2 regions of the Variovorax sp. GW821-FHT09B01 genome follow, and region 1 is predicted to be linked to the other one. Evidence: riboswitches for the same ligand, from Rfam matches in the RefSeq annotation. Region 1 holds a riboswitch; the other holds the start of a gene.

Region 1 (14,101 bases):
CCAGTCGGTGATCGCGCTCTTGATCATCTCGGTCTGGCGCTGCACCACGGTCTGCAGGCCCTGGAACGACTTCTCGTTGGCCTGCATCAGCGCCTGCAGGTCCTTGCGGCCGCTGTCGAGCAGCTTGCTCGCGCCGTCGGTCATGTTGAGGTTCTGCAGCCGCTCGGCCATGCCCTTGAGCGGGTTGAGCATGTCGGCCGCGCTCGGGGCCGCTTTTCTCTCGGCGCTTCCGCTGCTGCTGCTGGCAGTGGTCTTCTTGGCGGCGGCTTTCTTGGCAGTGGCCATGGTGCGGAATCTCCTGAGGACGTTGGACAAGATGGTGGCGGGACCGGCCGCGCACGCGCGTGGTCCGCCGCCACGATACGCCGCGGCGACCCTGCCGCGGCGATCGCGGCCGCGGATTTGCCTGGGGGATTTCCCGAAGGGATGGTGTGCGCCACGGCACCGGCGCTCGCTGGAGCGCCGGCGGGTAGCGGCAACGGCTTACATCGGCGGCGTGAAGCCGTCGCGGCCGGCCACCACGCGCAGCGCGGTCGGCGTGCCGTTGCGCTCCTGCGCATTGACCAGCACCTTGGCGCCCGGCACCAGCAGCGCCTCGGTGCCGGCGCGGAAGGTCACGACCGGCACGTCGCGCGGCACGATCACGGTCTTCTCGCCGCCCTTGTAGGACAGGCGCAGCTGCTGCCCGCCGCGCACCGAGCGCGGCGCGGCCGCGAGGTCGGCCACGGTGGCGTTGGTCATGGTGCTCTGCGGTTGCAGGTCCCACGGATAGTGGCCCTCGCCGGTGCCGCGCGCGGCCTCGGGGAACACCACCACCTCGAGTGCCTTCTGCGTGCCGTCGGCCTGCGGCATCGCGGCGGTGCCGATGAAGCTGCCCTTCTTGATGTCGGACAGCTTGATGCGGTAGACCTCCGACAGCGGCATGTCCGCGGGCCGCGCGAGGCTCACGACCTCGCCGCCGCGGTCCTTGACGACGAGCTTGCTCGCATCGGCATAGACCAGCGTGCCGCGCACGCGCACCACGGGTTGCGCGGCCTGCGCCTGCTGCGCGAAGGACAGGCCCGGCAAGGTGGCGAGGCCGAGCAGGGCCGCCGTGCAGAGCGCGCGGCGCGCAGTGGGTGACGAGGGAAGGGAAAGGCGGGATGAACGCATCGGAGGGGCTTTCGCGGAAAAGGAATGCAAGCAGCGTTGTACGCCTCGACTCTGAGCCCTGCATGACGCGGGGTGTTGGCGCGCCCTCGCGTTCCGTGATGTGGGAAGCCCCGGCCGTTGGCGCCCGTGTCCGGCACGTCTACAATCCGCCGCTTCCGAGGAGCGTTGCAGCGCCGCCAGGCGTGAGGCTCGGACCCATCGCAACCACGCTCATCCGCTGTTCTCGCGGTGAGTCTTTTTCCCCCGACGCAGTGGCCTCGTTCAAACACAGTTCTGGAGTTCACTTCACATGAGCGCTGTTCTCAAGCCCACCCCTGTTTCGTCCGCCGACCAGGCGATCGCCGACCTTTCGCTCGCCGCCTGGGGCCGCAAGGAAATCCGCATCGCGGAAACCGAGATGCCCGGCCTGATGGCCATCCGCGAGGAATTCGCCAAGAGCCAGCCGCTCAAGGGCGCGCGCATCACCGGCTCGCTGCACATGACGATCCAGACCGCGGTGCTGATCGAGACGCTGCAGGCCCTCGGCGCGCAGGTGCGCTGGGCTTCTTGCAACATCTTCTCGACGCAGGACCACGCGGCCGCCGCGATCGCCGCGTCGGGCACGCCGGTGTTCGCGATCAAGGGCGAGTCGCTCAAGGACTACTGGGACTACACCCACGCCATCTTCGACTTCGGTCCCAAGGACTCGAAGGGCGAAGGCCCGAACATGATCCTGGACGACGGCGGCGATGCCACGCTGCTGATGCACCTGGGCCAGCGCGCCGAGAAGGACCTGGGCGTGATCGCCAACCCGGGCAGCGAGGAAGAGCGCATTCTCTTCGCCGCGATCAAGGCCAAGCTGGCCGTCGATGCGACCTGGTACACGCGCAAGTCGGCCGAGATCATCGGCGTGACCGAGGAAACCACCACCGGCGTGCACCGCCTCAACGAGATGAGCGCCAAGGGCACGCTGCTGTTCCGCGCCATCAACGTCAACGACTCGGTCACCAAGAGCAAGTTCGACAACCTCTACGGCTGCCGCGAATCGCTGGTCGACGGCATCAAGCGCGCGACCGACGTGATGATCGCCGGCAAGGTGGCCTGCGTGGCCGGCTACGGCGACGTGGGCAAGGGCTCGGCCCAGGCGCTGCGCGCGCTGTCGGCGCAGGTGTGGGTCACCGAGATCGACCCGATCAACGCGCTGCAGGCCGCGATGGAAGGCTACAAGGTCGTGACGATGGAATACGCGGCCGACAAGGCCGACATCTTCGTGACCACCACCGGCAACAAGGACGTCATCACGCACGACACGATGGCGAAGATGAAGGACCAGGCCATCGTCTGCAACATCGGCCACTTCGACAACGAGATCGACGTCGCGTCGATCGAGAAGTACGAATGGGAAGAGATCAAGCCGCAGGTCGACCACATCACCTTCCCCGACGGCAAGAAGATCATCTTGCTGGCCAAGGGCCGCCTCGTGAACCTGGGCTGCGGCACGGGCCACCCGAGCTTCGTGATGTCGTCGTCGTTCGCGAACCAGACCATCGCCCAGATCGAGTTGTTCACCAAGCCCGACGCCTACCAGGCCGGCAAGGTCTACGTGCTGCCCAAGCACCTCGACGAGAAGGTCGCGCGCCTGCACTTGAAGAAGGTCGGCGCCATGCTCACCGAGCTGACCGACGCCCAGGCCGCCTACATCGGCGTGAGCAAGAACGGCCCCTACAAGCCGGATAGCTACCGCTACTGATCGCCGCGCATGCGAGCCGACCAGTTGCTGGTGGAACGCGGCCTCGCCGCCTCGCGCTCGCAGGCCGTGCGGCTCATCGCCGGCGGCATGCGCTGGCGCGATGCGGGCTCGACCGATGCGTGGCGTTCGGTCGTGAAGAACCGCGACGAGGTGCCCGAGTCGGCCGAGCTCGAGCTCGACGACGCGGCCGAGGCGCGCTATGTCTCGCGCGGCGGGCTCAAGCTCGAAGGCGCGCTCGAGGCCAGCGGCGTCGATGCCGCCGGCAAGCTGTGCCTCGACGTGGGCCAGTCGACCGGCGGCTTCACCGACTGCCTGCTGCAGCGCGGCGCCGCCAGGGTGGTGGGCGTCGACGTCGGCCACGGGCAGCTGCATGCGAAGCTGCGCGAGGATGCGCGCGTGCTCGCCATCGAGGGCGTCAATGCGCGCGCTCTCTCGGCCGACGACCTGCAGGAAGAGGGCGAGGAGCCCTTCGACGAGCGCTTCGACCTGATCGTCGGCGACCTGTCGTTCATCTCGCTCACGCTGGTGCTGCCGGCCGTGGTGCAGTTCCTCGCGGACGACGGCCAGCTGCTGATGCTGGTCAAGCCGCAGTTCGAACTGCAGCCGGGCCAGGTCGGCAAGGGCGGCATCGTGCGCGACGCGGCCATGTACGAGATCGTCGAGAAGCGCCTGCGCGATGCCTGCGCCGCGCTCGAGCTGCGCGTGCTGCGCTGGTTCGACAGCCCGATCGCCGGCGGCGACGGCAACCGCGAGTTTTTCATTCACGCCGTGCGCGCGACGGGCGCGGGCGGTTCCTAGGAGACGCAGGTGCGCCTTCCGCTGAGTTTCGAATTCTTCCCGACCAAGACGCCCGAAGGCGCGGTCAAGCTGCGCGCGGCGCGCCAGCAGCTCTATGCGCGCAAGCCCGAGTTCTGCTCGGTCACCTACGGCGCGGGCGGCTCCACTCACCAGGGCACCTTCGGCGCGGTGCAGGAGATCCTGTCCGAGGGCGTGGACGCGGCCAGCCATTTCTCGTGCATCGGCGCCACGCGCGAGACGGTGCGCGCGCAGCTCGCCGAGCTCAAGGCCATGGGCGTGAAGCGCCTGGTGGCGCTGCGCGGCGACCTGCCCAGCGGCTACGGCGCCGGCGGCGAGTTCCAGTACGCGAGCGACCTCGTGGCCTTCATCCGCGCGGAGACCGGCCGCGACTTCCACATCGAGGTGGCCTGCTATCCCGAGGTGCATCCGCAGGCGCGTTCGCCCGAAGCCGACCTGCAGGCCTTCGCGGCCAAGGTGAAGGCCGGCGCCGATTCGGCGATCACGCAGTACTTCTTCAGCGCCGATGCCTACTTCCGCTTCGTCGACGAGGCGCGCGCGCTCGGCATCGGCACGCCGATCGTGCCCGGCATCATGCCGATCACCAGCTCGACGCAGCTGATGCGCTTCTCGGACGCCTGCGGCGCCGAGATCCCGCGCTGGATCCGGCTGCGGCTGCAGGCCTTCGGCGACGACACGGCCTCGATCAAGGCCTTCGGCCTCGATGTCGTGACCGACCTGTGCGCGCGGCTGCGCGAGGGCGGCGTGCCGGCGCTGCACTTCTACACGATGAACCAGTCGGCGGCCACGCTGGCTGTATTGGAGCGCCTGGATTGAGAGGGGCGGCGCGGGCGCCTGGCTCGCTGCGCGGGGCGCTTCGCGCCGCGCTCGTGGCCTGCACCTGCGCGCTCGCGGGCTGCGCCATGCCGCCGGCCACCGAGGGCGGCGCGGCGTCGGACACCGTGGCGCAGGAGAGCCTGTCGCCGATCCCGCGCCAGATGACCGTGCCGCCCGGCGCCGAGCCGCGTTCGAACGTGCCCTCGGTGCGCTACGACCTCGCGGTGACCGGGCCCGATGAACTGCCCGCCGACGGCCTGCCGGGCGACGAACCGCGCGGCGAGATCTTCGAGCGCGGCGGGGCCTCGTGGTACGGCATCCAGTTCCACCAGCGCCGCACCGCCAGCGGCGAGCGCTTCGACATGGGCGCCCTGACGGCCGCGCACAAGACCCTGCCCTTCAACACCCGCGTGTGCGTGCGCAGCCTCGTCAACGGCAAGGAAGTGCTGGTGCGCGTGAACGACCGCGGCCCCTACACGCAGGGCCGCGTGATCGACCTGAGCCGTGCCGCGGCCGACCGCATCGGGCTCGCGAGCCTGGGCATCAAGCAGGTGGCGCTGACCGTCATCGACCGCGAAGGCATGCGCTGCGATGGCGAGCTGGCGCAGCCGGGCGAGACCGACACGCCCTCGCTCGACGTGGCGCCGGTGCGGCCGCAGGCCCAGCCCGCGGCGGCCCGCAAGGCGCCGGCGCGGCGCGCACCGGCACGGCGGCGCTGAACGGCCGCCGCGCGGATCAGCCCGCGGCTTCGACCGTGAAGCCGGCGTTGCGGTCCTGCCCCAGCTTCTGCACCAGCTGCGGCAGCGCCGCCTCGAGCAGCGGCTTGAGCGTATAGGGCGGATTGATCAGGAACATGCCGCTGGCCGGCAGGCCCGGGCGGCGCGTTTCGCCGCTGGGCGCGGTCGTGATCTTGCTCGACTTGACCGTCAGCGTGACGTTGAGCGAGGACTTGCCGGCCTTGGTGGCCAACGTCTTGAGGCGGCGCGGCAGGTCGTGCGCCTCGGGCCGCGGAATGATCGGGTACCAGACCGCGTAGGTGCCGGTGGCGAAGCGCTTGAGCGCTTCGGCCGCGAAATCGAGCACCCGGCCGTAGTCGGTCTTGAGCTCGTAGCTCGGGTCCATCAGCACCAGCGCGCGCCGCGAGGGCGGCGGCAGGAACTTGGTCGCGCTGCCGAAGCCGTCCTCGTGCAGCACCGCGATCTGGCGTCCGGCCTCGAGCTGCGCGATGTTGGCCGTGAGCGTGCGGCTGTCGGTGGGATGCAGCTCGAACAGCTTGAGCCGGTCGTGGTCGCGCAGCAGGTGCTGCACGATGAACGGCGAGCCCGGGTAGACGCGGGCGCCGCCCTTGGCATTGAAGTCGTGGATCACCTCGAGGTAGCGCGCGAGCGCATCGGCCAGCGGGGCCTCGGCTTCCTTGGCCGCCTTCTTGGCGGCGGCCGTCGTCGCGGGGGCGGGCGCCGGGGCCGGCGGGGCCTTGGGGTCGGTGACCAGGCGCAGCACGCCCTCGGCGGCCTCGCCGCTGGTGCCCGCGTAGTCGCCATCGAGCCGGTACAGGCCCGCGCCCGCGTGCGTGTCGACCACCGTCAGGGCGGTCTCCTTTTCGAGCATGTGATCGAGCGTGGCGATCAGCACCATGTGCTTGAGCACGTCGGCGTGATTGCCGGCATGGAAGGCGTGGCGGTAGCTGAACATTAGAAAAAATACCTAAAAGGTGGAGGCATGCAGCCGGCGGCATCGCTAGACTCGCGCGCCGGAAACATTAATTAACAAGAGGGGCGCAAATGCGTGGAGCAGGGTGGAGATTCTGGGGCCTGTGCGTGGGTGCGGGCGTGCTGTCTATTTTGACGGGGTGCGCATCGGTGACGCACGGCACCCAGCAGAGCGTGAAGATCGAGACGCTGACGGAGGCCGGAAAGACCGTCGAGGGCGCCAAGTGCACGCTCACGAACGACCGCAACGGCATCGTGATGCGTTCGGGGGAAAGCGTGTCGGTGCGCCGGTCGGGCGCGCTGCTGAACATCGAATGCACGCAGCCCGGCCTCGCGCCGGCCACGGGGCAGGCGATTTCGCGCGTCAACACCGGCATGGTCGGCAACATCCTGATCGGCGGCGTGCTGGGCGCGGCCATCGATTCGGGCACCGGCGCCGGCTTCAACTACCCGAGCTGGATGCAGCTGGTGTTCGGCGAGGTGCGCAGCTTCGACCGCAGCGGCCAGACCGGCGATCAGGCGCTGGCGGGCGTTCGCATCGGCGAGACCCGGCTGGCGGCGCCCTCCGTCGTGCCGCCGCCGCCCACGGCCATCGCAGTGACGCCACCGCCGGTGGCGCCCGCACCCGCGCCGACGCCGCCGGTGGCCGAGGAGAAGCCCGCCACGCCGCCGGTGGTGGCCGCCGCCGTGCCGCCACCGGCCGCGTCCGCGGCCCCCGTCGTGCCCCAGCCGGCGCCGCGCGCCGCCGCCTCCGGCGCGCGCGTCTCGATGGAAGACCTCGGCGCGTTGCTTCCCGCCAAGCCATGAGGACTCGCGTTCTCTGCCTGGCGGCGCTGCTTGTCGCCGGCCCCGCCGCGGCGCTCGAGCCCGATGCGCTGTTCGCCAAGGTGTCGGGCAGCGTCTGGGCCGTTCGCACCTTCGACGCCCAGGCCCGGCCGCTCAGCGCCGGCAGCGCGGTCGTGATCGCGCCCGGCCGGCTGGTGACCAACTGCCATGTGCTGGCGAAGGCCAGCAGCTTCGTCGTGCGCCAGGAGAACGTGGCCTACGGCGCCACCCTCGAGTACCCCGATCCGCAGCGCGACCTGTGCCAGGTCAAGGTGGCGAACTTCACGGCGCCGCCGGTGGCGCTGGCGCCCGCGGGCAGCGCGCGCGTGGGCCAGCGCGTCTACGCCATCGGCAATCCGCGCGGCCTCGAGAACACCCTCAGCGACGGCATCCTGTCGGGCCTGCGCGGCGACGAGGGCGAGCGCCTGCTGCAGACCACCGCGGCCATCGCGCCCGGCTCGAGCGGCGGCGGGCTGTTCGACAGCGAAGGCCGGCTGCTCGGCATCACGACCTTCGCCGCCAAGGACGGCGGCAGCCTGAATTTCGCGGTGCCGGCGGAATGGCTGGCCGAGCTGCCGGCGCGCGCGAAGACCGCGCTGGAAGCACGCGCCAGCGGCGCCGACGGCAACGGCCGCGGCGCGCCCGCGGCGGGCCGCCCGGGGGCGCCCCGGCGCGGCGAAGTGTTCGAATACGTGCTGATCGACGGCCTCACGGGCGTGCGGACGCCCGTGCGCTATCGGGTCGACCGGATCGAGGGCGAGAACGTCTATTACAACCAGGGCGGACGGGTCGAGAAGGCCGATGGCCAGCTGGTGTCGGTGACCTCGCCGGCCGGCGGGCTGTTCGACGCGGCCTCGCCACCCGACGGCTGGACCCGGCCCGCGATGACGCCGGGCATGCGCTGGCGCAGCGAGTACACCTCGTCCTCCAGCGGGGAGAAGGCGCGCTACGCGCTCGATGCCGCGGTGATCGGCACGAGCCGCCTGACCGTCGATGGCGAGGCGCTGAGCGTGCAGCAGATCGCCTTCGAGGGCTGGATGTTCGCGCTCGTGGGCACCGGGCCCGCGCAGGCGCTGCCCTTCAAGGCGACGGCCTATTACGCGCCCGACCTGGGCCGGGTGGTCCGTTTCGAGGCCGAATACCGCCGTGTCTACCTGGGCATGACGCGCGAGACGCTGGAGCTGGTGCGGGTCTGGCGCTGAGCCCGGAGCGGGCGCGTCAGGGGCTCGAGGGAGCCGCCATCCCGAAAATTGCCCGCCAACCCCGATTCTTCGTATAATCGCGGGCTTCGCAGCGTTTTTGTGGCCCCGCGGCGAAGTACTTCCACCACCTAAGAGATTCCCACCAGAGGAAAACCGACCGTGGAAAAGGGCCCGCCAAACCCTCTTTTGAAAAGAGAAATCTCATGACCACGTTCAGCGCAAAACCCGCTGACGTGAAGCACGAGTGGTTTGTGATTGACGCGACCGACAAGGTCCTCGGACGGGTAGCCAGCGAAGTTGCCCTCCGTCTGCGCGGCAAGCACAAGGCCATTTATACGCCTCACGTCGATACCGGTGACTTCATCGTCATCATCAATGCAGCCCAGCTGCGCGTCACCGGCGCCAAGTCCATCGACAAGGTGTACTACCGTCACTCGGGTTACCCGGGCGGCATCACGGCGACGAACTTCCGCGACATGCAGTCGAAGCACCCCGGCCGCGCGCTGGAGAAGGCCGTCAAGGGCATGCTGCCCAAGGGCCCGCTCGGCTACGCCATGATCAAGAAACTCAAGGTGTACGGTGGTGCAGAGCATCCGCACACCGCCCAACAGCCCAAAGTGCTGGAACTGTAAGGAGCCTTGAGAATGATTGGTGAATGGAACAACGGCACCGGCCGTCGCAAATCCAGCGTCGCTCGCGTGTTCCTGAAGAAGGGCACCGGCAAGATCACGGTCAACGGCAAGGACATCCAAGCGTTCTTCGGCCGCGAGACCTCGATCATGATCGCCAAGCAACCGCTGGCGCTGACGAACAACCTCGAAGCCTTCGACGTCATGGTGAACGTGCACGGCGGTGGCGAATCGGGTCAGGCCGGCGCAACCCGCCACGGCATCACCCGCGCGCTGATCGACTACGACGCGAGCCTCAAGCCGGTGCTGAGCCAGGCCGGCTTCGTCACCCGCGATGCGCGTGAAGTCGAACGTAAGAAGGTCGGTCTGCACTCCGCACGCCGCCGCAAGCAGTTCTCGAAGCGCTGATTTCCAGCCTTCGCCTGCCGAGAAAACCGCCTTCGGGCGGTTTTTTCATGGGCATCGCGGCTCGAGCCGGCCTTGCCCTCGTGTGGTTGCGACCCCACTTGCATTGGGTGCACCGCCTGCAGCCCCGGCTCCAAAGCCCGCATTGCAGTAGCATTCCCTCCCTTGGCCGCATGTTCCGGCCCCTCTCCAGGAGTTTCCCCTCATGAGCGCCCTTGCCGAAAACATCCAGACCCAGATGCCCGAACCGATCGTCTTCACCGACAGCGCGGCCGCCAAGGTGGCCGACCTGATCGCCGAAGAAGGCAATCCCGACCTCAAGTTGCGCGTGTTCGTCCAGGGTGGCGGCTGCTCGGGCTTCCAGTACGGCTTCACCTTCGACGAGATCACCAACGAAGACGACACGACCATGACCAAGAACGGCGTGTCGCTGCTGATCGATGCCATGAGCTACCAGTACCTGGTCGGCGCCGAGATCGACTACAAGGAAGACCTGCAGGGCGCCCAGTTCGTGATCAAGAACCCGAACGCCACCAGCACCTGCGGTTGCGGCTCCAGCTTCTCGGCCTGATCCGACCGATGGTGCCTGCCCGCAGCGCACCATCCCCCCACCAAGCCGCCTCCGGGCGGCTTTTTGCTTTGTGTCTTCCTCCCCGCCCATGCCGCCCGACACCGCCGTAGCCAACACCGCCGTCGCCCCCGCCCGCAAGAGCCTGCTGTGGCTCGTGGCGGTGGGCTTCTTCATGCAGACGCTGGACGCCACCATCATCAACACGGCGCTGCCGGCGATGGCGGCCAGCCTCGGCGAGAGCCCGCTGCGCATGCAGTCGGTGGTGGTGGCCTATGCGCTGACCATGGCGATGCTGATCCCGGCCTCGGGCTGGATCGCCGACCGCTTCGGCACCCGGCGCGTGTTCTTCGCGGCCATCGTGCTGTTCGCGCTGGGCTCGGTGCTGTGCGCGCTCTCGCACGGGCTGGGCCAACTGGTGGCCGCGCGCGTGGTGCAGGGGCTCGGCGGCGCGCTGCTGCTGCCGGTGGGGCGGCTGGCGCTGCTGCGCACCGTGCCGCGCGGCGAATTCCTGCAGGCGATGAGCTTCGTGGCCATTCCGGGCCTGATCGGCCCGCTGCTCGGGCCCACGCTGGGCGGCTGGCTGGTGCAGTACGCCTCGTGGCACTGGATCTTCCTGATCAACGTGCCGGTGGGCCTGGCCGGCTGCATCGCCACCCTGCGCTTCATGCCCGACCTGCGCGGTGCCGCGCTGCGGCGCTTCGATGGCGTGGGCTACGGCCTGCTGGCCTTCGGCATGGTGGCGATCTCGCTCTCGCTCGACGGCGTGGCCGAGCTCGGCCTGCGCCAGGGCGGCGTGATGGTGGTGCTGGTCTTCGGCTTCGCGAGCGTGGTGGCCTACTGGCTGCGCGCGGCGCGGACGCCCGAGCCGCTGTTCGCGCCCTCGCTGTTCAAGGTGCCGACCCTGAGCATCGGCCTGCTCGGCAACCTGTTCTCGCGCCTGGGCAGCAGCTGCATGCCTTTCCTGGTGCCGCTGCTGCTGCAGGTGTCGATGGGCTATTCGCCGGTCCGCGCGGGGCTGATGATGCTGCCGGTGGCGCTGGCCGGCATGGCGATGAAGCGCTTCGCCACCTCGCTGATCACGCGCCACGGCTACCGCCAGGTGCTGGTGGTCAACACGGTGCTGGTGGGGCTCGCGATGGCCAGCTTCGGCCTCACGGCGCCGGGCCAGCCCGTCGCGCTGCACGTGCTGCAGTTGCTGTTCTTCGGCGCGGTCAATTCGCTGCAGTTCACCGCGATGAACACCATCACCCTCAAGGACCTCGACGGCAGCATGGCCAGCAGCGGCAACAGCCTGCTGTCGATGGTGCAGATGCTCGCGATGAGCATGGGCGTGGCCGCCGCGGGCGCGGTGCTGGCGGGCTACAACGGCATCTTCGGCACCGACACCGCGGTGCGCACGCTCGATGCCTTCCAGGCGACCTTTGCGAGCATGGGCCTGATCACGGTGGCTTCGGCGCTCATCTTCTGGCATCTGCCGGCGGAAGTGCGGGCGCCACGGCCCGCGCAGCCCGAGGTCTCGGGCCAGGGCTGAGTCAGGCCGGGTAGATCGCGCCCAGCACGCGCGCGCCGCGCGCGCCGGTCACGCTGGCGAGGTTGCCGCTCTCGCGCCGCACCGTGGCGCGCGCCAGCCAGGCGAAGGCGGCCGCCTCGACCTGCTGCGGCGGTAGGCCGCGTTCGTTCGAGGCCACCACGGCAATGCCCGGCAGCAGGGCGCGCAGCCGCGACAGCAGGTGGCCGTTGAGCGCGCCGCCGCCGCAGACGATCAGCAGCTTGCTCTCGTTGCCGTAGCGCAGGAGGTCTGCCGCGCAGGTGCTGGCCGTCAGTTCGGCCAGCGTCGCCTGCACGTCGACCGGGGCGTCGGCCGCGCCGGTGCCCACGTGCGCGGCCAGCCATTCAGGATTGAACAGGTCGCGCCCCGTGCTCTTGGGCGGGGCCTTGGCGAAGAAGGGCTCGCCCTGCAGCCGCGCGAGCAGCTCGGGCAGCACCTTGCCGCTCGCGGCCCACTGGCCGTCGAGGTCGAAGGGCTGGCCGTGGTAGCGCTGGCACCAGTGGTCCATCAGCGCATTGCCGGGGCCGCAGTCGAAGCCCAGCACCACCGCGCCCTCGGGCGCGTCGCTGGCCGGCAGCAGGCTCAGGTTCGAGATGCCGCCGAGGTTCAGCACCGCGATCGGCTCGCCGGGCCCGGCGAACAGCGCCCGGTGGAAGGCCGGCACCAGTGGCGCGCCCTGGCCGCCGGCCGCAAGGTCGCGGCTGCGGAAGTCGGCCACCACGTCGATGCCGCAGAGCTCGGCCAGCAGCGAGGGGTTGTTGAGCTGCAGCGTGTAGCCGACCTCGTCGAATTCGCCGGGCCGATGGCGCACGGTCTGGCCGTGCACGCCGACGGCACGCACCGCGCCGGGTTCGAGGCCGGCATCGGCCAGCAGTTGCTCGACCACGCCCGCGTAGACGCGCGCCAGCCCGTTGCCGGCGAGCGCCGCGCGGTGCAGTTCGTTGTCGCCCGGGGTGTTGAGGGCCATCAGCTCGCCGCGCAGGCCGACCGGGAAGGGGGCGGTGGCGTAGCCGGTGACCGAGATCCCGCCGTCGGAGAAGTCGGCGAGCACGCCGTCCACGCCATCGAGCGAGGTGCCCGACATCAGTCCGATGTAGAGATCGCCGGTGGCCATGGGGCTGGGGGTGCAGCCGGATGTTCCGGCGCTTCTATATATGTGAGAGGAGCGCGGCGCTCAGTCCGCGCTGGCCTGCACCACCGAGAAGGCGGCGGCCAGTTCGTTGCGCGCGCCGACGGCGATGCGCTCGAAGGCCGGGCGCATCGCGGCGGTGATCGGGGCGCCGCCTTCCTGCGCGATCGAGGTCGGGTTCTGGTAGACGCCGTTGACCCGGAATTCGAAGTGCAGGTGGGGACCGGTGGCCCAGCCCGTGGAGCCCACGGCACCGACGGTCTGGCCCTGGCTCACGCTCTGGCCGGCCTTGACGTCGATGCGGCTTAGATGCGCATAGGCCGTCTGCTGGTTGTTGCGGTGGTTGATGATGACGATGTTGCCGTAGCCGTTCTGCGTGCCGGCGAAGTCGACCGTGCCGTCGCCGACCGTGCGCACGGCGGTGCCGGTGGGCGCCGCGTAGTCGATGCCGTTGTGCTGGCGCCAGCTGTTGAGGATCGGATGCATGCGCATCGCGAAGCCGCTCGACACGCGCGTGAATTCCACCGGCGTCGCCAGGTAGGCCTTGCGCAGGCTGTCGCCGTTCGGGCGGTAGTAGCTGCCCTTCTGGCCCGCGCCCGGCGGCTGGAACCACACGGCCTGGTGGATCTTGCCGTTGTTCTCGAACTCGGCCGAGAGCACGCGGCCGCTGCGCAGCGCCTGGCCGTCGGCCTCGAAGGTCTCGTAGACCACGGCGAAGCGGTCGCCCTTGCGCAGTTGGCGCACGTCGACGTCGCCCGCGAAGATGTCGGCCAGCTGGCTCGCGACGCCATCGGGGATGCGCGCTTCGTCGGTGGCGGCGAACAGCGAGCTGCGGATGGTGCCGCTGGCCAGGCGGGCGCCCGGCGTGAGGGTGTCGCGCTCGGTCAGGGCCACGAAGCCCACGGGCGTGCGCTCGATCACGAAGCGCTTGAAGCCGCCGTCGCCGTCGGGAATCCAGCGTGCGCTGAGCTTCTTGAGCTGGTTGTCCTGCGTGGCCTCGGCGGTCACGGTGCGGCCGGCGCGCGCGAACAGCGCGGAACGGGCCTCGCCGCTGCCGCGCACGAAGGCGCTGGCGACCGGGTCGGAGATGCCCAGGCGCTTGAGCAGCGCCTCGGCGGTGTCGCTCGAGCGGGTGACGTCGGTGCGGAACAGCGTGAAGCTGAAGTCCTCGAGCGACGTGGCCTGTTCGGCGAACGACAGGGGGGCGGAAGTGGCTTCGAGCACCTGGTGGACCGGGAGGTCCGAGGCGTCGGGTCCGAGCGAAGCCACGGCGAGGGTTCCGGCGCTCAGCAGAGCCGCCGCGATGATCGCGGTGATCTGCTTGGGGTAGGTCCGGAACGTATAAGCCACGCGAGAAGCGAGAAGCTCCTCGGCGGCAAGAATGCCGTTGATCAAACTATGAATTCCAGCTCAGGTTTCTGCAGATCCGCGCTGCGGAGCCCAGAGCGGTCAGGGCGGCAGGACGGTGCGGAAAAAGCGCCGCTTAGAATCCGGCGCTTGAAAAAGTCGGGCGAGTATAGCTTCCGCACTCAAAAAGTCAGCCAAAAAAAGCCCATGAACGCCGAATCT
Region 2 (14,101 bases), on a different contig from region 1:
ACGGCGATGGCGACGGCGCGGCGCGTGGGCGGCGCGATGTCGCGGCCCATTTCCTTGCGGGTTTCGTCGACCTGGACGACGAGCTTGCGGATGTTGGCGGTCATGTCTGGATTTCCTTTGGCTTCTCTTCTTGTCTCTTCGTACACGGGCTCAGCGCAAGCCGTCCCACTTGGCGATGTTTTCGGCTAGCAGGCCGCCGACGCGTGCATGCACGCGGTAGCCGGTGCTCATCGCGAGGATGAACACGATCTCGTCGGCCGCGGGCGCGCCGGGCACGCGAACTTCGATGGCGTCGAACTGGCCGCGCACATAGCTGGCGTTGATGTTGGTCAGCGGCACGTCGAGCGTGGTGCCGGGCGCGCCGACCTTCTTGGTAGAGGGCACGATCGACAGCGCATTGCCGGGCTGGCCGGTCTTCTTCTCGTCGACGGTGCCCTTGGCATAGGCGACGCGGTCGCCCTTCCAGCCGAGCAGCTCGCGCATCGCGTAGCCGCCGGGCACGTGCCACAGCGCGCCGTGCTCGAGCTCGCCCGCGGCGCCGACGATGGCGCCCTTGCCGTAGGTGGCGAGCTGCTCGAGCGGCACGTCCATCGCGGCGTGCAGCTTGTGCGCCATCTCGAGGCCCACCGGATCGAGCAGGCTCATCATCGGCAGGATGTCGGGCTCGTAACGGCCCGCGAAGGGATTGGTCAGCACGGCGGCGATGGCACCACGCACCAGCGGCGTCTGGGCACGCGGCCCGAACTCGTGGTGGATGTGCTCGACCTGGGTGAAGACTCGGCGGATATCGATCATGAAAAAGAACCTTGCTTTTCGTTAAGCAATTACTGAACCAACTGCGCGCGAAAGCCTTGCTTCGAGGGGCTTCGAGCATAAGGGCTCGACCAGTCGCCACTGCCCCTGGCAAACGAGCAGAGCGGCCCATGCGAGCCCGCCTTTTTGCAGGACGCGGGCGCACACCGCGCCCGTATCGAGTGCGCTGCGCACCTGCGCGGGGGGCAGTGGCGGCACGTCGACGGTGACCAGCGTGTCGCCGAGGTCGCTGTTGTCCTTGCGCTCGCTCGCGGGCACGCGGCGGATCGCCTCGTTGTCGACGTCGACCGCGTTGGCGATCACGGTCGCGGCCGCGTCGGCCTGCGCCGCGGTGGCCGCCAGCACCGTCACGCTGTCGGCGATGCCGAGCGAGAAGCTGCGCCCGCGCCAGCCGCTGGTCGCGACGCCGCGCACCGGCTGGTCGGCGCGCAGTTCGAACTGGCCGTCGGTGTCGACGAGGCCGTTGGCATCGCGCCAGTCGAAGCGCGCGAGGTCCGCGTAGACGCCCACGCGCGCGGTCTGGTCCGGCGCCAGATGCACGGCGATGTCGCCGCCGTTGTTGACCCAGGCGCGCTCGATGCCGGGGCGCTGGTAGAAGGCGATCAGTTCCTGCGCCACCGCGCCCGCGACCGCGGCCATCGGCGTGATGAAGGTCGGCGCGAACGCCGCGCAGGCATCCCACATGCGGCGCGCCACCACGCCGCGCGGACGCATCTTGTCGGTGACCGGCAGCCGCAGCAGCGGCAGTTCGTGCACCAGTTCGTCGAGCACGTGCGCGAAGCGCGCCCAGGCCGCATCGTGCGCGGCCGCCACCGCGTAGCGGTCGCCGTGCGCCTCGGCCACGATGTCGATCGGGCCGTGGTTGAAGTGCCAGCGGTGCTCGTCGAGCGCCGTGCGTTGGGCGGACATGGTTATCCCAGCATCGGGACGTGACCGAGGGGCCAGGGATTGGCTTCGTCGATGACGAGCCATTGGCGCGCGAGCGGCGCGCCGTCTTCCTGCCAGGCACCGCGCGCGAGCGCCTGCTCGAGCGGGAAGACATGCTCCATGTGGCCGCCGAGCGCCTCGTAGTCGGCGCGCCGCATGCTGAACTCGATGGGCGCGACGATCGCGGGCGTGGGCACGGTGCCGAAGCTGTTGTCGGGCATGCGCATGACGTCGGCCATCACCGTGATGCCGCCGCCCGGCCACACATAGGCCGGCGCGCCACCGCAGGTGACGTTGACCAGCGCGCGCTTGATGGCGCGCGTGAGCAGCACCGGGTTCTCGGTGACGCCCGCGCGCAGGCTGCCGCCGGCACCGCCGAGGAACAGCACGGTGCACAGCGAGGGTTCGCAGTTCTCGCCGATGCGCTCGACGATGCGCTTGACCTCGGGCGGCATCGGCTGCTCGACGGGCTGCAGCGCATCGTCGAGCACGTACCACTGCGCATGCTCGCCGGTGGTCGAGGTCATGAGCAGGCGCAAGCCGGGCTTGGCCACGCCCTCCTCCCAGCCCTCGATGATCGACAGCGGATCGGCGATGTCGGTGCCGCCCCAGCCGTTGCCCGGATTGGCGACCTGGAAGTAGCGCCCCGGCGTCGACTTGCGGCCCAGCATCTGGATGCCCGAGGGCGGCATGTCGAGGCAGCGGCCGGCCTGGTGCTCGGTCAGCACGCCCGTGATGTGGTCGTCGACCACCACCACCTCGTCGGCCACGCCGGCGAACTGGCGCGCGAAGATGCCGACCGCCGCGGAGCCGCAGCCCACGCGCATGCGCTGCTCTTCCACGCCGTTGACGATCGGCGCCTTGCCGGCCTGGATCACCAGGCTGGCGCCGCCGTCGATGGTGCATTCGATGGCCTTCTTGTTGCCCAGCAGTTGCATCAGTTCGGCCGTCATGCGGCCTTCCTTCTTGCTGCCGCCCGTGAGGTGGTGCACGCCACCCAGCGACAGCATCTGCGAGCCGTACTCGGCCGTGGTGACGTGGCCCACCACCTCGCCGCGGTAGCGCACGTTGGCCTGCTCGGCGCCGAGGAAGCGGTCGGTGTCGATCTTCACCTTGAAGCTGCAGTAGCTGAAGATGCCCTCGGTGACCACGGTGACCATGTCCACGCCCTGCGCCTTGGAGGCGACGATGAAGGGCGCGGGCTTGTAGTCGGGGTAGGTGGTGGAGGAACCGACGCCGGTGACGAAGACCTCGTCGGCATGCAGCAGGTCGCCATTCCAGTCGGGCGACGACTCTTCGGCCTTGCCGTCTTCGGCCACCGCCGTGCGGTCGAAAGCCACCAGCGCGGGCGCATCGCTCGCGAGCTGGCGGCGCAGCAGCACCACCGGATCGACGCGCACCAGCACGCCCTCGCGGTTGGCATAGCGGTCGCAGGCGCCGGTGCGTCCGTCGGAGATCTGGCACAGCACCGGGCAGGCATTGCATTCGACCTTGGCCGCGCTCATGCGCTCGTTGCGCAGCGGCGCCTTGCCGAAACCGCCGGGGCCGGCCTCGGCGACCACCGGCACGTCCATGCCCGGCAGTCCGTCTGTCTTCGTGTGTTCCGTCATCGGGGGGCGACCTCTTGTTGGCTGCAAATCGTGGTGGCGGGGTTTGCAACAAACGTGCCGCATGTCCGCTTGTGCCGGGGCTTTCGTTTGTGTAGCATCCCCTACACTTTCATGTTGCATTCACTACATTGAAGGTCAATGTAGCAAACGGGCCCGATGCTTGCAATGGTGTTTTCTCGCGATGTTCATCGGGGTTTTTCCGACCAACGACAATGGAGGGTTCGGAGCCGGCCGGCAGCTGGCGCCCCAAGGGCGTGCATCCCGGCTCAGCCAACCCCCGTCATTCACCACTATTGAGTTCCGTATGAGTGCATTCAGCGAAGAGAAGGTCCTGAGCGTCCACCACTGGACCGACCGCCTGTTCACCTTCACCACCACGCGCGACCCGGCGCTGCGTTTCTCCAACGGCCACTTCACGATGATCGGCCTGCGCGTCAACGACAAGCCGCTGCTGCGCGCCTACAGCATCGTGAGCCCGAACTACGAGGAGCATCTCGAGTTCCTGAGCATCAAGGTGGAAGACGGCCCGCTGACCTCGCGGCTGCAGCACATCCAGGTGGGCGACACCATCATCGTGGGCCGCAAGCCCACCGGCACCCTGCTGATCGACTACACGCTGCCCGGCAAGCGCCTCTACCTGTTCGGCACCGGCACCGGCCTGGCACCGTTCATGAGCGTGATCCGCGACCCCGAGACCTACGAGAAGTTCGAGCAGGTCATCCTGGTGCATGGCGTGCGCCAGGTCGACGAGCTGGCCTACCACGACCTCGTGACCGACCACCTGCCCAAGCACGAGTTTCTCGGCGAGATGGTCGCCAAGCAGCTGCTGTACTACCCCACGGTCACGCGCGAGGAGTTCCGCAACCAGGGCCGCATCACCGACCTGATCGCGAGCAACAAGCTCACCGACGACCTCGGCCTGCCGCCGATCAACGCCGCGGAAGACCGCGTGATGCTGTGCGGCAGCCCGGGCCTGCTGGTCGACCTCAAGCACATCCTCGAGGCACGCGGCTTCAAGGAAGGCAACACCTCGACGCCGGGCGACTTCGTCGTCGAACGCGCCTTCGCCGAGAAGTAAGCAGGACGCCGCGCGATCGATGGCCGACAGCCGCTCCATCACCAAGCCCAAGCCCCAGCGCCGCACCGGCGTGCGCGAGGCCGCGGCCCAGGCCACGCGCGACAGCATCCTCAAGTCGGCGACCAAGGTGTTCGCCAAGTACGGCTACGACGGCGGCAGCGTGGAGAAGATCTCCAAGGCCGCCAAGTCGTACGACCGGATGATCTACTACTACTTCGGCAGCAAGGAAGGCCTGTTCATCGCGGTGCTCGAAGGCATCTACCAGCGCATGGACGACGCCGAGGCCGCGATCGCGCTCGATGCCTCGCGCCCGGTGGAGGCGCTCACCGAAGTGATCCGCTTCGTGCTCGGCTACTACCGCAAGAACCCCGAGTTCGTGACGCTGCTCAACACCGAGAACCTGCACAAGGGCCGGCACATCTCGAAGTCGCTGCGCGCGCGCGAGTATTCGTCGCGGGCGGTGGCGATCATCTCGGAGATCCTCGCGAGCGGCGCGGCCCAGGGGCTGTTCCGCAAGGACCTCGTGGCGCGCGACATCTACCTGCTGATCGCGTCCACCGGCTATTTCTATACCTCCAACCGCCACACGCTCACGGCCTTCCTCGGCGAGCCGCTGGAGTCGCCGGACGCGATCCGGCACTGGGAAGACTTCGTGATCGAGACCGTGCTGCGCACCGTGCGCGCGGACGATCTGCAGGACAACAACACTCCCCCCCACGACGAGGACAACACGAAATGGCAGAAATCGCGAGCAGCGGAAAGTCGGGCAAGGTCGTCATCCAGAACATAGGGCTGCTGCTCTCGGGCGACATCGACAAGCCCATCCTCGACGCCGACACCATCGTGGTGAACGACGGCCTGATCGTCGCCATCGGCAAGCAGAAGGATTGCGACATCGAGGGCGCGAAGACCGTCATCGACGCGCGCCGGACCTGCGTCGCGCCCGGCCTGATCGACAGCCACGTGCACCCGGTGTTCGGCGACTGGACGCCGCGCCAGGGCCAGATCGGCTGGATCGACTCCACCATGCACGGCGGCGTGACCACCATGATCTCGGCCGGCGAGGTGCACCTGCCTGGCCGCCCCAAGGACATCGTGGGCCTGAAGGCCCTGGCCATCACGGCGCAGCGCGCCTTCGACAACTTCCGCCCCGGCGGCGTGAAGGTGCTGGCCGGCGCGCCGGTGATCGAGAAGGGCATGGTCGAGAGCGACTTCAAGGAACTCGCCGAGGCCGGCGTGGGCCTGCTCGGCGAGGTCGGCCTGGGTTCGGTGAAGGCCGGCTACGAGGCCAAGGAGATGGTGGCCTGGGCGCGCAAGTACGGCATCCAGAGCACGATCCACACGGGCGGCCCCTCGATCCCGGGCTCGGGCCTGATCGACAAGGACGTGGTGCTCGAGGCCGATGCCGACGTCATCGGCCACATCAACGGCGGCCACACCTCTCTGCCCGAGGCCCACGTGTGCGAGCTCTGCGAGAAGAGCTCGCGCGCGATCGAGATCGTGCACAACGGCAACGAGAAGGTGGCGATCGCGGCGGCCAAGGCGGCGCTCGAGCTCAAGTGCCCGCACCGCGTGATCCTCGGCACCGACGGCCCCGCGGGCTCGGGCGTCCAGCCGCTGGGCATCCTGCGCATGGTCGCGATGCTGTCGTCGATCGCGAACATCCCGGCCGAGCTGGTGTTCTGCTTCGCCACCGGCAACACCGCGAAGATCCGCAAGCTCAACTGCGGCCTGATCGAGATCGGCCGCGACGCCGATTTCGTCTTCATGGACCGCGCGCAGCATTCGCCCGCGCCGGGCCTGCTCGAGAGCGTGCAGCTCGGCGACATCCCGGGCGTGGGCATGGTGATGATCGACGGCATCGTGCGCTGCGGCCGCAGCCGCAACACGCCGCCAGCGACCGAGATTCCGGTGGTGGTGTCGGGCGCGCACTGAGGCGCGCTGCGCTCAGGGCGAGCGCCGCGCCTTGAAGACCAGGTAGCGCGCGGCGAAGAAGTTCACGACCATGCCCGCGCCGCTGCCCACGGCCACGCCGAGCATCGGCGCCCAGCGGCCGCTCGCCGAATGCAGCACCAGCACGTAGGCGCCGTAGTTCACGACCGCGCCGCCGAGCATGGTCGCGAGGTAGCTCGCATATTCACGCCACACCGTGGTCTCGGAATGACGGTCGCCGAAGGCCAGGTGGCGGTTCATCACCCAGGTGGTGGTGGCGGCCGCGAGGAAGGACAGCACGCGCGCGCCGTACCAGCCCAGCAGCGGCGCGGCGAGGTACAGCACCGCCACGTCGACGCCGAAGCCCACCACGCCGGCCACGGCGAACAGCAGGAACTGGCGCCCGGCCTGCTTCATCGGCTCAACCGCAGGCGCCGTCTTGCCACGAGGCCGACCCGGCCGCGGGCATGGCGAGGTAGCGCAACCGCTTGGCCTCCTGCCGGCCGATGGTCACGGTGTGCAGCACCGCGCCGCAGACCAGCGCGAGCATCGCGCTGAGCATCAGGCCGGTGGCCAGCACGGCCGTGGGCAGGCGCGGCACCAGGCCGGTCTCCCAGAAGGTCATCGCGAGCGGGATCGCGAGCCCCACCGAGGCCAGCGCGAGCAGGCCCGCGAGGATCGCGAAGAACATCAGCGGCCGCTCGCTCACGAACAGCTTGGAGATGGTGACGAGGATGCGCCAGCCGTCGCGGTAGGTCGACAGCTTGCTCACCGAGCCCTCGGGCCGCGAGCGATAGACCGAGGGCACCTCGGCATAGGGCATGCGCAGTTCGAGCGCGTGCACGGTCAGCTCGGTCTCGATTTCGAAGCCCTTGGCCAGCGCGGGAAAGGACTTCACGTAGCGGCGCGAGAAGACGCGAAAGCCCGACAGCATGTCGGTGAAGCTGCCGCCGAACAGGCCCGCGACCGCGCCGGTCAGCATCTGGTTGCCCAGCCGATGGCCGCGACGGTAGGTCTGGGCATCGGTCTGGTCGTCGACGCGCGCGCCCACCACCATGTCGAGCTTCTGCTCGACCAGCATGCGGATCATCTCGCGCACCGTCGAGAGGTCGTAAGTGGCATCGCCGTCGACCATGACGTAGATGTCGGCCTCGACGTCGGCGAACATGCGCCGCACCACGTTGCCCTTGCCGCGCAGCGGCACGTGCACGACGTGCGCGCCATGGGCGCGCGCGACCTCGGCGGTGCCGTCGGTGGAGTTGTTGTCGAAGATGTGGATCTGCGCCTCGGGCAGGTCGGCACGGAAGTCGGCCACCACCTTGGGAATGGCCAGCGCCTCGTTGTAGCAGGGGATGATGGCGGCGATGCGCAGCGCCGGCGGCAGCGGCGAGAGCGCGGCGGCGGCCGTGGGGGAAGCGAGGCGGTCGGCGGTCGTCATGGCGTGGGCGCGAGTATGCGGTAGGCCTTCACACCGTCCTTCTCGACGATCAGGCTGAAGTACTTGTCGAAGTCGGGCTTGGTGTGGACATAGGGCGCGAGCGCGGTCTGGATCACGATCGAGCCGAACTGCTGCGAGGCCAGCTTGCGCGCGAGCTGGTCGGCCGGCAGGTACAGGTAGTCCGAATAGCGGAAGGGCCCGAAGATGTCGCCCCACACCGGGTTGGGCGCGAAGTAGATCGAGTCGTTGAGGCCGACCTGATAGAGCCGGCCCACGGGGTTGGCGCGCAGCTGGCTCAGCACCTCGTAGCCGGGCACGCGTTGGGTGAGGAAGGCTTCGCGCGAGGCGGGCGTGGGCGAGATCATGCGCACGTCGCGCACCGAATGCGCGAGCGCGAAGCCCGCGAGCACCACCATCAGCAGCCCGCCGAAGACGCCCGGCGTGCGCCCGCGCGCGAGCGCCGGCAGCCGGCGCCGCACGAAGGCACCGGCCCAGCCCAGCAGCGTGTGCCAGCCCACGGCGGCCATCAGCGCGAGCAACGGGAACGAGGCCATCATGTAGCGCGGATAGCGCGAGGTCGCGACCCAGATCACCAGCGAGTAGAGGCAGAACACGAAGGCCGCGCGCACCGGACCCGGGCGCCACAGCGGGCTGAACGGCACCAGCAGCAGCGGCCAGAACAGGCCGTTGGGCATGTTGGCGTGGTCGCGCACGTCGGCCAGCTGCTGCGTGTAGTCGGCCATGTTCCAGTTGGTGAAGCCGAACACGCGCGCGCCGATCGGGTTGAAGGGATCGCCGGTCTGCAGGTAGTTGCGCGCATACCAGTAGATGCACGGCACCAGGAACAGCGCGAGGGCCGCGAGCCACGGCAGCGGCCGGCGCTCGCGCCGCGCCACGAACACCGCCACCAGCGGCAGGAAGATCAGCGCCTGGTACTTGGAGCCCGCCGCCACGCCGAGGAAGAAGGCGGCCAGCAGCAACCAGCGCGCGCGCCCGTGGCGCGCTGCGCCGGGCGCCGGTTCGAGCACGTGGCCTTCGTCCCACCACCACAGCGCGACGAAGGCCGCGAGCACGAACAGCGCCACGCCCATGTCGATGTACGAGTTGGGATAGTCGCCCAGCGCGAGCCAGATGCCGGCGCCCAGGCAGGCGATGTAGCGGTTGGCGTGCAGCCGGCCGAGGCGATGGATCATCAGCACCGACAGCCAGCCCGCGAGGCCGTGGATGAAGTGGGTGAAGACGTCGTCGTAGACCGTCAGCGCGGCGGCGTAGAGCAGGTCGTAGTTGTAGGGGAACCAGGGGTAGCGCAGCCACTCGTAGACGCCCAGCGTGCCGCTTTGCGCGACCTGGCGCGCATACGGCAGGTGGTACATCACCTCGTCGAAGGCCACCGGCGGCGCCAGCGGCGAGAACAGCGTGGGCAGGCCCACGAGCAGCAGCGCGGCGAACGCGCACTTCTCGCCGAGGGTCGGCGCCGGCTGCGCGGGCGCGAGCGCGGCGCGCGCCTTCAGCTCGCGGCGCCAGCCGGGCAGCCGCAGCAGCGCCAGCACGATGCCGGCGCCCAGCAGCGCGAGCACCGCGCCCTGGCGCAGCGCACCGGCGATCGCCAGCGCCTGGAAGGCCACGATGAACAGGCCGACGCCGAGCGTGGTCGCGATCGCGCCCTCGAGCCAGGCGTCGCGCCGCGCGGGCGCCCCGAAGCGCGCCAGCACGGTGGCGCCGAAGCCCCAGGCGCCGGCCACGAAGAGCGCCAGCGCCGCGTGGTGCGCGAGGATGAAGAGCAGTGTCTGAATGGGAATCCCCCGGAAGCCTGGATCGGTTCAGCGGCCCGCGGGGCGGGCGGCGTGGATGGCGGCGGCGCGGGGGAACGGAAGGGCCCGCCGCGCGCCGTCAGAGGTTGGGCGCCAGCAGCCGCTCCAGTTCGGATTCGCTCGCCTTGCGGCGCACCGCCTGGTCCTGCAGCTGGTCATGGCCGATTTTGCCTACGTTGAAGTACGTGCTGTCGGGGTGCCCGAGGTAGAACCCCGACACGCTGGCGGCCGGCATCATAGCGAGGCTTTCGGTCAGGCTCATGCCAATGTCCGTGCAGTTCAGGAGGTCGAACATCGGCTTCTTCACGCTGTGGTCGGGGCAGGCCGGGTAGCCGGGCGCGGGGCGGATGCCGCGGTACTTCTCGGCGATCATCTGCTCGTTGCTCAGCGCCTCGTCGGCCGCGTAGCCCCAGAGGTCGGTGCGCACGCGGTGGTGCATGGCCTCGGCGAAGGCCTCGGCCAACCGGTCGGCCAGCGCCTTGAGCATGATCGCGGAGTAGTCGTCGAGGTCGTCGACGAAGTACTTCTCCTTCTTCTCCACGCCCAGGCCCGCGGTCACGGCGAACATGCCCACGTAGTCCTTCAGGCCGCTGTCGCGCGGCGCGACGAAGTCGGCCAGGCAGCGGCTCGGGCGCATCGTGCCCTCGATCTCCTGCTTCTCGGTCTGCTGGCGCAGGCCGTACCAGGTGAGCGCGGCCTCGCTGCGCGACTCGTCGGTGTAGAGCACGATGTCGTCGTCGTTCTCGGTGTTGGCCGGCCAGAAGCCGACCACGCCGCTCGCGCTGAGCCAGCGGCCCTCGATCAGGCGCTTGAGCATGCGCTGGCCGTCGGCGTAGACGCGCACGGCCTCGGTGCCGACGATCTCGTCCTTGAGGATGGCCGGGAACGGCCCCGCGAGGTCCCAGGTCTGGAAGAACGGGCCCCAGTCGATGTACTTCGCGAGCTCGGTCAGGTCGAAGTTGCGGAACACGCGCCGGCCGATGAACTTGGGCGCGGGCGGCACGTAGCTCGACCAGTCGATGGGCGTCTTGTTGGCGCGCGCCCTGGCCAGCGGCCACAGCGGCACCTGCTTCTTGTTGGCGTGCTGCGTGCGCACCTTCTCGTAGTCGGCGTTGATCTCGCCGATGTAGGCCGCGGCCTGGTCGCTCAGCAGCGACTGCGCCACGCTCACGCTGCGCGAGGCGTCGGGGACGTAGACCACCGGGCCTTCGTAGTGCGGCGCGATCTTCACGGCCGTGTGCACGCGGCTGGTGGTGGCGCCGCCGATCAGGAGCGGGATCTTCTTGATGCGGAAATGGTCGTCCTTCTGCATCTCGCCGGCCACGTACTGCATCTCTTCCAGGCTCGGCGTGATCAGGCCCGACAGGCCCACGATGTCCGCGCCCTCGACCTTCGCCTTGGCGAGGATCTCGTGGCACGGGACCATCACGCCCATGTTCACCACCTCGAAGTTGTTGCACTGGAGCACGACGGTGACGATGTTCTTGCCGATGTCGTGCACGTCGCCCTTCACGGTGGCGATGATGATCTTGCCCTTGGTGCGCACGTCGCGGCCCGCGGCCTCGTCCTGGCGCTTCTCTTCCTCGATGTAGGGGATGAGGTGGGCCACGGCCGACTTCATCACGCGCGCCGACTTCACCACCTGCGGCAGGAACATCTTGCCCTGGCCGAACAGGTCGCCCACGATGTTCATGCCGTCCATCAGCGGGCCCTCGATCACGTGCAGCGGACGGCCGCCCTTGGCGAGGATCTGCTGGTAGGCCTCCTCGGTGTCTTCCACGATGAAGTCGGTGATGCCGTGCACCATCGCGTGCGACAGCCGCTGGTTGACGTGCACCGGCTGCTCGGGCGTGCCGCGCCACTCGAGCTTCTTGCTGTCGTCCTTGGCGCCGCTCTTGGCGCTCTCGGCCACTTCGACGAGGCGCTCGCCGGCGTCGGGACGGCGGTTGAGCACCACGTCCTCCACGCGCTCGCGCAGCTCGGGCTCGAGGTCGTCGTAGACGCCGACCATGCCGGCGTTGACGATGCCCATGTCCATGCCGGCCTGGATCGCGTGGTACAGGAACACGGTGTGGATCGCCTCGCGCACCGGGTCGTTGCCGCGGAAGCTGAAGCTCACGTTCGACACCCCGCCCGAGACCTTGGCGCCCGGCAGGTTCTGCTTGATCCAGCGCACGGCGTTGATGAAGTCGACCGCGTAGTTGTCGTGCTCCTCGATGCCGGTGGCGATCGCGAAGATGTTCGGGTCGAAGATGATGTCCTCGGGCGGGAAGCCCACCTCGTCGACCAGGATGCGGTAGGCGCGCTCGCAGATCTCGACCTTGCGCTCGTAGGTATCGGCCTGGCCCTTCTCGTCGAAGGCCATCACCACGGCGGCCGCGCCGTAGCGCTTCACGAGCTTCGCCTCGTGCTTGAACTTGTCCACGCCCTCCTTCATGGAGATCGAGTTGACGATGCCCTTGCCCTGGATGCAGCGCAGGCCGGCCTCGATCACTTCCCACTTCGAGCTGTCGACCATCACCGGCACGCGCGCGATGTCGGGTTCGCTGGCGATCAGGTTGAGGAAGCGCACCATCGCGGCCTTGCTGTCGAGCATGGCCTCGTCCATGTTGATGTCGATCACCTGCGCGCCGTTCTCGACCTGCTGGCGCGCGACCGCCAGCGCCTCCTCGAACTGGCCGTTGAGGATCATGCGCGCGAAGGCCTTGGAACCGGTGACGTTGGTGCGCTCGCCGATATTGACGAACAGGGATCCCTCGCCGATGGCCACCGGTTCGAGACCGGACAGCTTCATGGGAGAAACGAAAGGCGCGGGGACATCGCTCATGGGGCTCACCTGGGCAGGGGAAGACACGTCAGGTGAGCGTCGTTGCAACCGGGCCTTCCGGGCGGGTTTTGCGAGAAGGCGCCTTCCAAGCCTGACGGCGGATGCGCGGACCCGAGCCGGGGTCCCGCGCGCCGCCGCTGCAACGCTCCTTGGAAGGGGTGGCGATTTTACCGGCTGCCGGCCGTGCCGACGGCCCGCGGGTGTATCCGCGGGCCGCCGGAAAGGCTCAGGCCGCCTGCGCGACCGGCGCCGCCGAGGCCGGCAGCCCGAAGGCGCGGTCGAAGGCCCAGTTGAAGACGAAGGTGTAGACCAGGAAGAAGACCACCAGCCCCAGGTCCATCACCAGCGCCTGCCACAGCGAGATGCCCAGGCCCCAGGCGAACATCGGCACCAGCAGGCCGATCAGGCCGCCCTCGAAGCCGATCGCATGGGCGATGCGGCGCTTGAGGCTGCGCCCGCGCACCGCCTGGCGCGCCTCCCAGCGCTCGAACAGGCTGTTGAAGATCAGGTTCCAGATCACCGCGATGACCGAGGCCGCCACCGCCAGCGCGCCCGAATGGCCGAGGCCGGCGCCCGTCAGCAGCGCCAGCCCGGCGCTGGCGGCCACGATGGCGATCCCTTCGTAGAGGGTGATGTAGACGATGCGACGCTGGATTCCCTGCATGACGGACTCTCTTGGCTTGTTGTGTGACTGCGATCCGTCGACTTTATGTGTCTCTTGCTGATATAAAAAGTCAACTTGTTTCAGTTTTATTGAAAGATCGACCCCATGAGGCGGCCATGAGCTTCTCCAGCGACAGCGTCGAGGTCTTCCTGGCCGTGATCGACCACGGCTCCTTCTCGGCCGCCGCCCGCGCCCTGCGCCGCGTGCCGTCGGCGGTCAGCATGGCCATCGCCCACCTCGAGGCCGAGCTCGACCTGCAGCTGTTCGACCGCAAGGGCCGCGAGCCCCGGCCCACGGCCGCCGCGCGCTCGCTCGAGCCGCAGGCGCGCTCGCTGGCCGCACAGCTGCGCCAGCTCGACGCGCAGGCGCTGGCGCTCACGCAGGGGCTGGAGGAACGGCTCACGCTCGCGATCGCGCCCGAGCTGCTGGCCGCGCCCTGGAGCGGCGCGCTGGCCGAGCTGGCGCACGAGTACCCGCTGCTGCAGGTCGAGGTGCTGGCCGCGCCGCAGGCCGACGCGCTGGCGCTGCTGCACAGCGGCCGGGCCCAGCTCGCGCTGGTGTTCGAGCGGCCCAGCCTCGACGGGCGCGAGGGCTTCCAGGAGGTGGGCAGCGACACCATGGTCGCGGTGATGGCGCCGGGCCACCCGGTGCTCGCCGCCGCGCCCGGCGGCCGCCTGCGCGAGGAGCACCTGATCGCCACCCGCCAGATCGTGGTGGCCGGCCGCGACCTCGTCACGGCCATGGACCCGCGCAGCGTGTTCGCGCGCCACCTCTGGCGCACCGACAACGCGCTGGCCGCCCTGAGCCTGATCACCGCCGGCGTCGGCTGGGGCTGGCTGCCGCGCAATTTCGTGCGGCCGCACGTGGCGGCGGGCGCGCTGGTCGAGATCCCGCTCGAGAACCTCAGCAACGGCCTGAACCTGTGGGTGGACGTGGTGTGGTCGCGCGAACGGCCGCTGGGGCTGGGGGCGCAGCGCTTCGTGGCGTTGATTTCGCGGGAG

The links. Region 1 has a riboswitch for S-adenosylhomocysteine ahead of ahcY (adenosylhomocysteinase). Riboswitches for the same ligand answer to the same signal wherever they lie in the genome.
Region 2: linked by a shared signal. The riboswitch ahead of metH (methionine synthase) and the one ahead of ahcY (adenosylhomocysteinase) in region 1 are both predicted to bind S-adenosylhomocysteine.

The regions. Positions count from the first base shown of each region.
Region 1 is NZ_JBWKPQ010000029.1:1,630-15,730, reverse strand. It holds gene phaP (TIGR01841 family phasin) at 1-285, opposite strand, end outside; gene AC07RV_RS40445 (hypothetical protein) at 484-1,152, opposite strand; S-adenosyl-L-homocysteine riboswitch at 1,304-1,371, shown strand; gene ahcY (adenosylhomocysteinase) at 1,442-2,881, shown strand; gene AC07RV_RS40435 (TlyA family RNA methyltransferase) at 2,891-3,679, shown strand; gene metF (methylenetetrahydrofolate reductase [NAD(P)H]) at 3,689-4,513, shown strand; gene AC07RV_RS40425 (septal ring lytic transglycosylase RlpA family protein) at 4,567-5,232, shown strand; gene AC07RV_RS40420 (23S rRNA (adenine(2030)-N(6))-methyltransferase RlmJ) at 5,249-6,205, opposite strand; gene AC07RV_RS40415 (hypothetical protein) at 6,373-7,029, shown strand; gene AC07RV_RS40410 (S1C family serine protease) at 7,026-8,249, shown strand; gene rplM (50S ribosomal protein L13) at 8,453-8,881, shown strand; gene rpsI (30S ribosomal protein S9) at 8,894-9,286, shown strand; gene erpA (iron-sulfur cluster insertion protein ErpA) at 9,489-9,854, shown strand; gene mdtD (multidrug transporter subunit MdtD) at 9,943-11,385, shown strand; gene AC07RV_RS40385 (anhydro-N-acetylmuramic acid kinase) at 11,387-12,517, opposite strand; gene AC07RV_RS40380 (M23 family metallopeptidase) at 12,578-13,927, opposite strand.
Region 2 is NZ_JBWKPQ010000011.1:60,050-74,150, reverse strand. It holds gene AC07RV_RS26725 (amino acid synthesis family protein) at 1-104, opposite strand, end outside; gene AC07RV_RS26720 (amino acid synthesis family protein) at 151-795, opposite strand; gene AC07RV_RS26715 (UPF0280 family protein) at 817-1,722, opposite strand; gene AC07RV_RS26710 (6-hydroxynicotinate reductase) at 1,725-3,350, opposite strand; gene AC07RV_RS26705 (ferredoxin--NADP reductase) at 3,655-4,428, shown strand; gene AC07RV_RS26700 (TetR/AcrR family transcriptional regulator) at 4,448-5,218, shown strand; gene AC07RV_RS26695 (amidohydrolase family protein) at 5,164-6,363, shown strand; gene AC07RV_RS26690 (GtrA family protein) at 6,376-6,777, opposite strand; gene AC07RV_RS26685 (glycosyltransferase family 2 protein) at 6,782-7,798, opposite strand; gene AC07RV_RS26680 (ArnT family glycosyltransferase) at 7,795-9,540, opposite strand; gene metH (methionine synthase) at 9,689-12,403, opposite strand; S-adenosyl-L-homocysteine riboswitch at 12,464-12,593, opposite strand; gene AC07RV_RS26670 (PACE efflux transporter) at 12,663-13,100, opposite strand; gene AC07RV_RS26665 (LysR family transcriptional regulator) at 13,217-14,101, shown strand, end outside.